3 regions of the Paenibacillus sp. FSL R5-0519 genome follow, and region 2 is predicted to be linked to each of the others. Evidence: a T-box and tRNA genes for the amino acid it is inferred to sense, from the RefSeq annotation. Region 2 holds a T-box; the other regions hold tRNA genes.
What was found. A T-box is a leader RNA that pairs with one kind of tRNA and senses whether it is charged. The one in region 2 lies ahead of tyrS (tyrosine--tRNA ligase), so its partner is inferred to be a tRNA-Tyr.
Positions count from the first base shown of each region.

Region 1: it encodes a tRNA-Tyr, which carries the amino acid that the T-box ahead of tyrS (tyrosine--tRNA ligase) is inferred to sense. The anticodon was not compared.
Region 3: it encodes a tRNA-Tyr, which carries the amino acid that the T-box ahead of tyrS (tyrosine--tRNA ligase) is inferred to sense. The anticodon was not compared.

Region 1 covers NZ_CP150234.1:823,536-826,782, reverse strand. Annotated here, with positions in the region: gene MKY73_RS03595 (methyltransferase domain-containing protein) at 1-611, opposite strand, end outside; tRNA gene MKY73_RS03590 (tRNA-Leu) at 776-854, opposite strand; tRNA gene MKY73_RS03585 (tRNA-Cys) at 861-934, opposite strand; tRNA gene MKY73_RS03580 (tRNA-Gly) at 941-1,015, opposite strand; tRNA gene MKY73_RS03575 (tRNA-Gln) at 1,020-1,094, opposite strand; tRNA gene MKY73_RS03570 (tRNA-His) at 1,117-1,189, opposite strand; tRNA gene MKY73_RS03565 (tRNA-Trp) at 1,219-1,292, opposite strand; tRNA gene MKY73_RS03560 (tRNA-Tyr) at 1,299-1,384, opposite strand; tRNA gene MKY73_RS03555 (tRNA-Thr) at 1,394-1,469, opposite strand; tRNA gene MKY73_RS03550 (tRNA-Phe) at 1,490-1,565, opposite strand; tRNA gene MKY73_RS03545 (tRNA-Asp) at 1,661-1,738, opposite strand; tRNA gene MKY73_RS03540 (tRNA-Met) at 1,764-1,837, opposite strand; tRNA gene MKY73_RS03535 (tRNA-Val) at 1,855-1,930, opposite strand; tRNA gene MKY73_RS03530 (tRNA-Glu) at 1,998-2,069, opposite strand; tRNA gene MKY73_RS03525 (tRNA-Ser) at 2,079-2,170, opposite strand; tRNA gene MKY73_RS03520 (tRNA-Asn) at 2,174-2,249, opposite strand; rRNA gene MKY73_RS03515 (23S ribosomal RNA) at 2,316-3,247, opposite strand, start outside.
Region 2 covers NZ_CP150234.1:2,568,781-2,572,027, forward strand. Annotated here, with positions in the region: gene MKY73_RS11765 (YdiU family protein) at 1-13, shown strand, start outside; gene MKY73_RS11770 (Imm63 family immunity protein) at 86-529, shown strand; gene MKY73_RS11775 (DUF4375 domain-containing protein) at 550-999, shown strand; T-box leader at 1,099-1,326, shown strand; gene tyrS (tyrosine--tRNA ligase) at 1,443-2,705, shown strand; gene MKY73_RS11785 (YxcD family protein) at 2,863-3,141, opposite strand; gene MKY73_RS11790 (hypothetical protein) at 3,147-3,247, opposite strand, start outside.
Region 3 covers NZ_CP150234.1:6,262,930-6,266,176, reverse strand. Annotated here, with positions in the region: rRNA gene MKY73_RS28265 (23S ribosomal RNA) at 1-326, shown strand, start outside; rRNA gene rrf (5S ribosomal RNA) at 401-517, shown strand; tRNA gene MKY73_RS28255 (tRNA-Ile) at 556-629, shown strand; tRNA gene MKY73_RS28250 (tRNA-Ala) at 664-739, shown strand; tRNA gene MKY73_RS28245 (tRNA-Asn) at 741-816, shown strand; tRNA gene MKY73_RS28240 (tRNA-Glu) at 821-892, shown strand; tRNA gene MKY73_RS28235 (tRNA-Val) at 1,015-1,090, shown strand; tRNA gene MKY73_RS28230 (tRNA-Met) at 1,107-1,180, shown strand; tRNA gene MKY73_RS28225 (tRNA-Asp) at 1,206-1,283, shown strand; tRNA gene MKY73_RS28220 (tRNA-Phe) at 1,412-1,487, shown strand; tRNA gene MKY73_RS28215 (tRNA-Thr) at 1,507-1,582, shown strand; tRNA gene MKY73_RS28210 (tRNA-Tyr) at 1,592-1,677, shown strand; tRNA gene MKY73_RS28205 (tRNA-Lys) at 1,688-1,763, shown strand; tRNA gene MKY73_RS28200 (tRNA-Leu) at 1,770-1,850, shown strand; tRNA gene MKY73_RS28195 (tRNA-Gly) at 1,861-1,935, shown strand; tRNA gene MKY73_RS28190 (tRNA-Arg) at 1,943-2,019, shown strand; tRNA gene MKY73_RS28185 (tRNA-Leu) at 2,037-2,115, shown strand; tRNA gene MKY73_RS28180 (tRNA-Pro) at 2,123-2,196, shown strand; tRNA gene MKY73_RS28175 (tRNA-Gly) at 2,208-2,278, shown strand; gene iolD (3D-(3,5/4)-trihydroxycyclohexane-1,2-dione acylhydrolase (decyclizing)) at 2,648-3,247, shown strand, end outside.

The DNA.
Region 1 (3,247 bases), 1.7 Mb from region 2:
GAAGTTACCCCCAATACATCCTTAAGTTCATCCATTAATGTGTGTTCCTTCTGTCCAGCCATAGTGCTTATATACACATACTTCCGGGCACAGTTGATCGCCTGCTCGATCGTTTTCCAATCTGACATTGCCGGACACATGGATGCAAATGCAAAATCATATTTCTTCTCCCAGCCCTTATCTTCAATGGCGATTTCCTCATACCGTTCTTTAACGATTTCGATATTAGATTCAAGAGCTGTAGGTATCGTCTCTTTCATCAGGGAGACAAGCAACTCAGATGGTTCAACTGCAGTCACAATTGCTCCCTTCTCTGCAAAAGGAATGGTGAATATGCCCGAAGCAGCTCCAATGTCCAAAATGGATAATCCCTCGAACTCCACACCTTGGTTCTCAATCCAATTCATAATACGCTCAGAACGTTGCTTACCTTCTTCAGAGAACGACTGTACATGATAATCCCTAGCCCATCGTTCAAATGCTTCTTCTGTATTAAATGGGGCGCTTTTCTTTTTATATTTTGGACTTCTCGGACGATTTTTCCATGCCTCTTCCCATACAGAAAGATTAAATAACAGATCGGTATCCGATACATTTTTTTCATTATTCACTTTGCTTCACTCCCTCTAAATTAAAGACTTTACTTATCTACAATATACTGAATATAATCATACGTCAATGTTTATTAAAGTCCAATATTCTTTACTGTACAAAAATCTGTATAAAATAAAATAGCCCTACACATTGCATAAGCAACATGTAGGGCTATTCAATATACCGGCGAGAGGACTCGAACCTCCACGGTTTCCCACTCGATTTTGAGTCGAGCGCGTCTGCCATTCCGCCACGCCGGCATATACTGGAGGCGCCACCCAGATTCGAACTGGGGATAAAGCTTTTGCAGAGCTGTGCCTTACCACTTGGCTATGGCGCCATATTTTGGAGCGGACGACGGGAATCGAACCCGCGACCCTCGCCTTGGCAAGGCGATGCTCTACCGCTGAGCCACGTCCGCATAATGGCTGGGGATATAGGATTTGAACCTATGCATGACGGAGTCAAAGTCCGTTGCCTTACCGCTTGGCTAATCCCCAATAAAAAATGAAAAAACAAAGGGGCGATCGAGGGGAATTGAACCCCCGAATGCCGGATCCACAAACCGGTGCGTTAACCACTTCGCCACGATCGCCACAAAAGGTTAAATTTCTTAAAGTTAATTGGCAGGGGCAGCAGGAATTGAACCCACACCAACGGTTTTGGAGACCGTTGTTCTACCTTTAAACTATGCCCCTAAAAACTGGTGGAGGATGATGGATTCGAACCACCGAACCCGTACGGGAGCAGATTTACAGTCTGATGCGTTTGGCCACTTCGCTAATCCTCCAGGATTACATGGTGCCGGCGAGAGGACTTGAACCCCCAACCTACTGATTACAAGTCAGTTGCTCTACCAGTTGAGCTACACCGGCATATTAAATTGTTTTGAAAATGGTGGCTCGGGACGGAATCGAACCGCCGACACGAGGATTTTCAGTCCTCTGCTCTACCGACTGAGCTACCGAGCCATAATAAAGTCTAATCTTAATTCCTTACACTTTATATAGGGCATCAGTGCCATACAGCAGATGTAGTGAACAGTTTGCCTCATGTAAAGATTAAATGGCGGAACCGACGGGATTCGAACCCGCGATCTCCTGCGTGACAGGCAGGCATGTTAGGCCAACTACACCACGGTTCCATAGTACTTTCTCAAGGAAAGTTAATTGCGGGGGCAGGATTTGAACCTGCGGCCTTCGGGTTATGAGCCCGACGAGCTACCGGGCTGCTCCACCCCGCGTCGTTATAAAAAGTATATGGTGGAGGCTGAGGGGATCGAACCCCCGACCCTCTGCTTGTAAGGCAGATGCTCTCCCAGCTGAGCTAAGCCTCCGAACAACACATTTATGATCATATCATAATCTTGTTGTAAAAATCAACTTCTTTTTTCGAAGTTAATATGACCCGTAGGGGATTCGAACCCCTGTTACCTCCGTGAAAGGGAGGTGTCTTAACCCCTTGACCAACGGGCCTTGTTATTATGGCGGAGAGAGAGGGATTCGAACCCTCGAGACGCTTGTGACGCCTACACGATTTCCAATCGTGCTCCTTCGGCCAGCTCGGACACCTCTCCATATGGCTCCCCGAACAGGGCTCGAACCTGTGACAACTCGATTAACAGTCGAGTGCTCTACCAACTGAGCTATCAGGGAATATGCTTCAGAGATCGTTCTCTGAAAACTAGATTCGAAACGAAACATGCGATTTATAACTTGCTATTGGATAAGCCCTCGACCGATTAGTACTGGTCAGCTCCATGCATTGCTGCACTTCCACCCCCAGCCTATCTACCTCGTCGTCTTCAAGGGGTCTTACATACTGGGAAATCTCATCTTGAGGGGGGCTTCACGCTTAGATGCTTTCAGCGTTTATCCCGTCCGTACATAGCTACCCAGCGGTGCTCCTGGCGGAACAACTGGTACACCAGCGGTACGTCCATCCCGGTCCTCTCGTACTAAGGACAGCTCCTCTCAAATTTCCTACGCCCACGACAGATAGGGACCGAACTGTCTCACGACGTTCTGAACCCAGCTCGCGTACCGCTTTAATGGGCGAACAGCCCAACCCTTGGGACCTACTTCAGCCCCAGGATGCGATGAGCCGACATCGAGGTGCCAAACCTCCCCGTCGATGTGGACTCTTGGGGGAGATAAGCCTGTTATCCCCAGGGTAGCTTTTATCCGTTGAGCGATGGCCCTTCCATGCGGTACCACCGGATCACTAAGCCCGACTTTCGTCCCTGCTCGACTTGTAGGTCTCGCAGTCAAGCTCCCTTATGCCTTTGCACTCTTCGAATGATTTCCAACCATTCTGAGGGAACCTTTGGGCGCCTCCGTTACTCTTTAGGAGGCGACCGCCCCAGTCAAACTGCCCACCTGACACTGTCCCCGCACCGGATTACGGTACCAGGTTAGAACCTAGATACGATCAGGGTGGTATCCCAACGTTGCCTCCACGCAAGCTGGCGCTCCCGCTTCAAAGGCTCCCACCTATCCTGTACAGATCGTACCCAAATTCAATATCAAGCTGCAGTAAAGCTCCATGGGGTCTTTCCGTCTTGTCGCGGGTAACCTGCATCTTCACAGGTATTAAAATTTCACCGGATCTCTCGTTGAGACAGCGCCCAAGTCGTTACGCCATTCGTGCGGGT
Region 2 (3,247 bases):
TTGTGGGACCTGATTGAACAGTAAGGAAGAAGAGGCTGCCTTTGGCAGCTTTTTCGTTTTTTTATTAAAATAGGCAGGTGCATTCATGTCCAACATGTTAAACAAACAACAATTGGCAGACATCCTTATACAGCTTTTAGAGCGAACTTCTTTCCGCAGGGAACAGATGCAGAACTATGTTAACCGCCTGTATGAGACCTTTAAATGGGACGGTGTACCCTATGTGGAGTGTGGAAAAGATACGTATATCGTTCGAATATACGAACGTGGTCTCGTCTCGTTAGAGAAACGAGTAAAACAGCCGGAGGAAGTCATCTATTGGCTGCTGGAGGATATTATTTTCACCGCGACGCATGTAGGATTGTTGGAAAGACATGGTGTCGATAATAAACAGACGCATCTGAACTATACAGATGAAGTGATGAAGGAACTGAACAGGGGTGTTCAGGAAGCTTTCCAGCAGATCGGTGATCCGTATTTACATTGGTATCAGACGGGTAAACGTCAGGAGTTAGAGCGTTTGGAATAAAGATAAGTGAGGTGTGTTACGTGAGCGAGCAAGATATCCATGATATTTGGTATGAGTATGCTGTATTATTTGTCGAAAAAAAGAATGAATCTGAACAGGGCTGGGCTTCGTTGAATTCGAACGAGCAGGACATTGCTGCTTTATGGCTGTTAGAAGCGGATGTCTTTAATGGCGGTTTAATACAGTTTTTCTGCAACTGGGGGGAAGAAGTATACCGTTACGCGTTACGGGCATTACATAACATTGGTGCGACTCAAGTTGTGGAGATTATAACCTCGGCATACGGCTGCATTGAGCATCTGAAAGAGGATGAAAGGCTTACTGGACTATGGGACATTCCTAAATTACTGACAAAGGAACAAGAGCACCATTTAGATGCGCTGGATCAGCAATTTTGGAACAATGAGGATCAGATCGCGGAGAAAGCCTATGGTTATTATCACGGAAAATTGAACATGATGATTATATAATCTGGTTTCAACTAAGCATCCGTTGTTCTGTTTAAGGTTTGCATACTTGGTCTTGCAATGACCGAAACGTTCGGCTATACTTGCTATAAATTGAATACATGAATCACGTTGATAGAGCGCAGTAGCGGCTTTGTCCCTGTTACAGAAAGTCAGGGGTTGATGGAACCTGATACATACAAGGGCTGCGAATTACACTCTGGAGTACTTGGGTAATGCCAAGCGGATGGGCAAACGATATATTGCCAAAAGTGGTATGGATAGCGTGTTAAGGTTATATGTTATCCATGCAATTTGGGTGGTACCACGGTTATGATAATCGTCCCTGTGTCTAATGAAGACAAGGAGGCGATTTTTTTGTGTCCAAAAAAGCCGTTCCAGCGTGTTATTTCGTAAATTAACGTAGATCATGACTGAATTTTGAGGATAGAAAAGGGGTTATACGAATGAATATTATTGATGAACTACAGTGGCGTGACGCCATTAATCAGCAGACGGATGCTGAGGGATTACGTGAATTGACTGAAACGAAGTCCGTTTCTTTGTACTGCGGTGTTGATCCAACGGGAGATAGCATGCATATTGGACATCTCATTCCCTTCATGATGCTGAAACGTTTTCAACTGGCAGGACATCGTCCAGTCATTTTGATTGGTGGAGCAACAGGTACGATTGGTGATCCGAGTGGTCGTCAGGCAGAGCGGTCATTGCAAACGATGGAGCAAGTGCAGGAGAATGTGGATGCACTGACAGCGCAGATGAAGAAGTTGTTTGTAACAGATGGGGATAATCAGGTTCGCATGGTGAACAACTACGATTGGACACACAAAATCAATGTCATTGAATTTTTGCGTGACTACGGCAAAAACTTTAACCTCAACACGATGCTGGCTAAAGATGTCGTCGCGAGCAGACTGGAAGGCGGCATCTCGTTCACTGAGTTTTCCTACCAGATTCTTCAGTCACTCGACTACCTGCACCTGTTCCAGAACGAAGATGTACAGCTTCAAATCGGCGGTTCCGACCAATGGGGGAATATCACGAGTGGTCTTGATCTGATTCGTAAAAAAGAAGGATCTGAAGCGAAGGCGTACGGTCTGACCATTCCACTTATGCTCAAATCCGATGGAACCAAGTTTGGTAAAACAGCTGGCGGCGCAATCTGGCTTGATCCGAACAAAACAACACCGTTTGAATTCTACCAGTTCTGGGCGAATACAGATGACCGTGATGTGATCAAATACTTGAAATACTTTACCTTCCTGAGCAAAGAAGAAATTGAAGCTTTGGCTGAAAAGGTAGAGACAGAGCCGCACAGACGTGAAGCACAGAAAGCACTGGCGGAAGAAATGACAAAATTCGTTCACGGCGAAGAAATGCTTGAACAGGCTAAACGTATTACAGCGGCGCTGTTCAGTGGTGATATCCGTTCCCTGACGGCAGACGAAATCGAGCAGGGCTTCAAGGAAATGCCTACCTTTGAAACGGATGGCGAAGCCAAAAATATTGTGGACTGGCTCGTGGATCTGGGTCTGGAGCCATCCAAGCGCCAGGCGCGTGAGGATGTTACCAAAGGTGCGATTTCCATGAATGGTGAGAAAATCACCGAGCTTGAATTCACGGTGTCGGCAGAACACGCCATTGGCGGTAAATTCATCATTATCCGTAAAGGTAAAAAGAATTACAGCCTGGTTAAACTTCAATCGTAGTTTTCAAGAAGTAGAACGTAACACAGACACGTATAGAGACTGCAATAGAGATACAAAGATAGCCACATATACAGGAACAAAAAAGACCGTCTTCCATCTCTGTCAGGCGACAGAGCGGAGACGGTCTTTTGTACCACGGGTCATTGCTTGACCTATTTTATTGATTAACAATCGCTGTGATCTCTTCATCCAGATCAAGTCGTACATTCTCACGGTACGCCCGGATGTTGTATTCACTGTGCAGGTAACGAAGAATCGCTTCAATCATATTGGACTCCACCAGATATTGACTACGGCCTTGAATCCAAACTTCAGCGGAATAACCGGTATCTTCTTCCCAACTCAGTTCTACGTTCACATCGGTTGGACGTACACCCTTACGTTCTGCCATATGAATACAGATTGCATTCACAATTTCATCCATGCTCAGAACCATAGAGATTAGTACCGTCCGTTTCTGTTACGGTCATCATCACGATCATTGCGACGGTCATAACGACCATCCGCTGCAGGTTTGCGACGATTGGAGATGGCTCTGAAGA
Region 3 (3,247 bases), 2.9 Mb from region 2:
AGCGGTACGCGAGCTGGGTTCAGAACGTCGTGAGACAGTTCGGTCCCTATCTGTCGTGGGCGTAGGAAATTTGAGAGGAGCTGTCCTTAGTACGAGAGGACCGGGATGGACGTACCGCTGGTGTACCAGTTGTTCCGCCAGGAGCACCGCTGGGTAGCTATGTACGGACGGGATAAACGCTGAAAGCATCTAAGCGTGAAGCCCCCCTCAAGATGAGATTTCCCAGTATGTAAGACCCCTTGAAGACGACGAGGTAGATAGGCTGGGGGTGGAAGTGCAGCAATGCATGGAGCTGACCAGTACTAATCGGTCGAGGGCTTATCCAATAGCAAGTGATAATTCGCATGTTTCGTTTCGAATCTAGTTTTCAGAGAACGAACTCTGAAATGTAAGCTATGCGTTTGGTGGCGATGGCGGAGGGGTTCCACACGTACCCATCCCGAACACGACCGTTAAGCCCTCTAGCGCCGATGGTACTTGGACCGCAGGGTCCTGGGAGAGTAGGACGCCGCCAAGCGAAACCCCACTGGGGTATTTTTTTTCGAAAATTGATAAGGGCCCTTAGCTCAGTTGGTTAGAGCGCACCTCTGATAAGGGTGAGGCCGGTGGTTCGAGTCCACCAGGGCCCATAGCAAGACCACTATAAGAAACAAACCAGAGTATGGGGCCATAGCTCAGCTGGGAGAGCGCCTGCCTTGCAAGCAGGAGGTCAGCGGTTCGATCCCGCTTGGCTCCACCATTCCCTGATAGCTCAGTTGGTAGAGCACTCGACTGTTAATCGAGTTGTCACAGGTTCGAGCCCTGTTCGGGGAGCCATTAAGGCCCGTTGGTCAAGGGGTTAAGACACCTCCCTTTCACGGAGGTAACAGGGGTTCGAATCCCCTACGGGTCATAGCAATACCTATTGCTTCAACAAGGGATGAGAATCCCAAAGGTTCGTCGGAGGATATACCTCGTGAGCAGCTGCTTCGCAGTCTCGAACGAAGTGAGAGTATCCCATACGGGTCATAATATGGAGGCTTAGCTCAGCTGGGAGAGCATCTGCCTTACAAGCAGAGGGTCGGGGGTTCGATCCCCTCAGCCTCCACCATATTATTTTTTAATGACGCGGGGTGGAGCAGCCCGGTAGCTCGTCGGGCTCATAACCCGAAGGCCGCAGGTTCAAATCCTGCCCCCGCAATTCACTTTCCTTGAGAAAGTATTATGGAACCGTGGTGTAGTTGGCCTAACATGCCTGCCTGTCACGCAGGAGATCGCGGGTTCGAATCCCGTCGGTTCCGCCATTTTATATATGCTTCAGGGATGAGAATCCGTTTTTGGGTTCGTCGGAGCATTCACTTCGAGAGCATAAGCTTCGCAGTCTCGAACGAAGTGAGAGTATCCCGTCGGTTCCGCCATTTTAATTTTATAAGGCTCGGTAGCTCAGTCGGTAGAGCAGAGGACTGAAAATCCTCGTGTCGGCGGTTCGATTCCGTCCCGAGCCACCATATATAACACCTGTAATACGCCGGTGTAGCTCAACTGGTAGAGCAACTGACTTGTAATCAGTAGGTTGGGGGTTCAAGTCCTCTCGCCGGCACCATGTAATCCTGGAGGATTAGCGAAGTGGCCAAACGCATCAGACTGTAAATCTGCTCCCGTACGGGTTCGGTGGTTCGAATCCATCATCCTCCACCAGTTTTTCTATGAGTCATTAGCTCAGTTGGTAGAGCACCTGACTTTTAATCAGGGTGTCGAAGGTTCGAGCCCTTCATGACTCACCATTATATGCGCGTGTGGCGGAATTGGCAGACGCACTAGACTTAGGATCTAGCGTCTTTGACGTGGGGGTTCAAGTCCCTCCACGCGCATTCTTTATTTGCGGAAGTGGCTCAGCGGTAGAGCATCGCCTTGCCAAGGCGAGGGTCGCGGGTTCGATTCCCGTCTTCCGCTCCAATATTTTGCGCCCTTAGCTCAGCTGGATAGAGCGTTTGACTACGAATCAAAAGGCCGGGAGTTCGAATCTCTCAGGGCGCGCCATTATAACTTCATACTTTGCCGGCGTGGCGGAATGGCAGACGCGCTCGACTCAAAATCGAGTGGGAAACCGTGGAGGTTCGAGTCCTCTCGCCGGTATAGATAACGGGATGTAGCTCAGCTTGGTAGAGCACCTGGTTTGGGACCAGGGGGTCGCATGTTCAAATCGTGTCATCCCGATTTTTTTATTTGCGGGTGTAGTTCAATGGTAGAACTTTAGCCTTCCAAGCTAATAGCGTGGGTTCGATTCCCATCACCCGCTTACATATTGAAAAGAAAGAGATGGTATTCACCATCTCTTTTTTTTTGCATTTATAGCATATGGATCATGAATATATACAGAGATTTCAGATGATATGAGCATGTATCCCAACCTCTTGATACATTCCCCACATTTTTAGACCTGTTCTTAGTAATTCTTGAAGTGTTCCAATGAAGAGGTTTAGTGCATCTTCGAACACTTGAATATTTTTTCTGTATCACATTTATAAAAACGCTTACAAAAATAGCTTGCGTAAATCATTAACCTGTAATACCATATCAATTAAGCGCTTAACCTTTAGGGGTAAGGCGCTTAAACTTAACGTAGATTAAGCGCTTAACCCGTAAAGGAAAGGAAGGCGATCAATTCATGAATACAATTAGATTAACGATGGCTCAGGCACTGCTTCGATATCTGGATCAGCAATATATCTCGGTTGACGGGGTGGAAACCAAGTTTGTGAAGGGAATCATCGGTATTTTTGGACATGGCAACGTAACAGGCATTGGAGAAGCGCTGGAGCGCAGTCCGGGAAGCCTGAGGTATATGCAAGGCAAGAACGAACAAGGTATGGTGCATACGGCAGCAGCCTATGCCAAGCAGAAGAACCGTAGACAGATCTATGCATGTACAACATCCATTGGACCTGGTGCTTTAAATATGATTACAGCGGCAGCTACCGCAACGGTGAACCGGATTCCGGTTTTATTGCTGCCTGGAGATAACTTTGCTACGCGGGAACCGGACCCGGTACTTCAGCAGTTGGAAGTGAGCAGTGATTACACAATCTCAGCCACTGATCCATTCAAAGCCGTCAGCAAGTACTGGGATCGGATTGTTCGTCCAGAACAGTTGATGATTGCTGCTACACAGGCCATGCGTGTACTAACCGATCCAGCAGAGACAGGAGCGGTAACACTCGCACTGCCGCAGGACGTGCAGGCAGAAGCGTACGATTACCCGGAATCG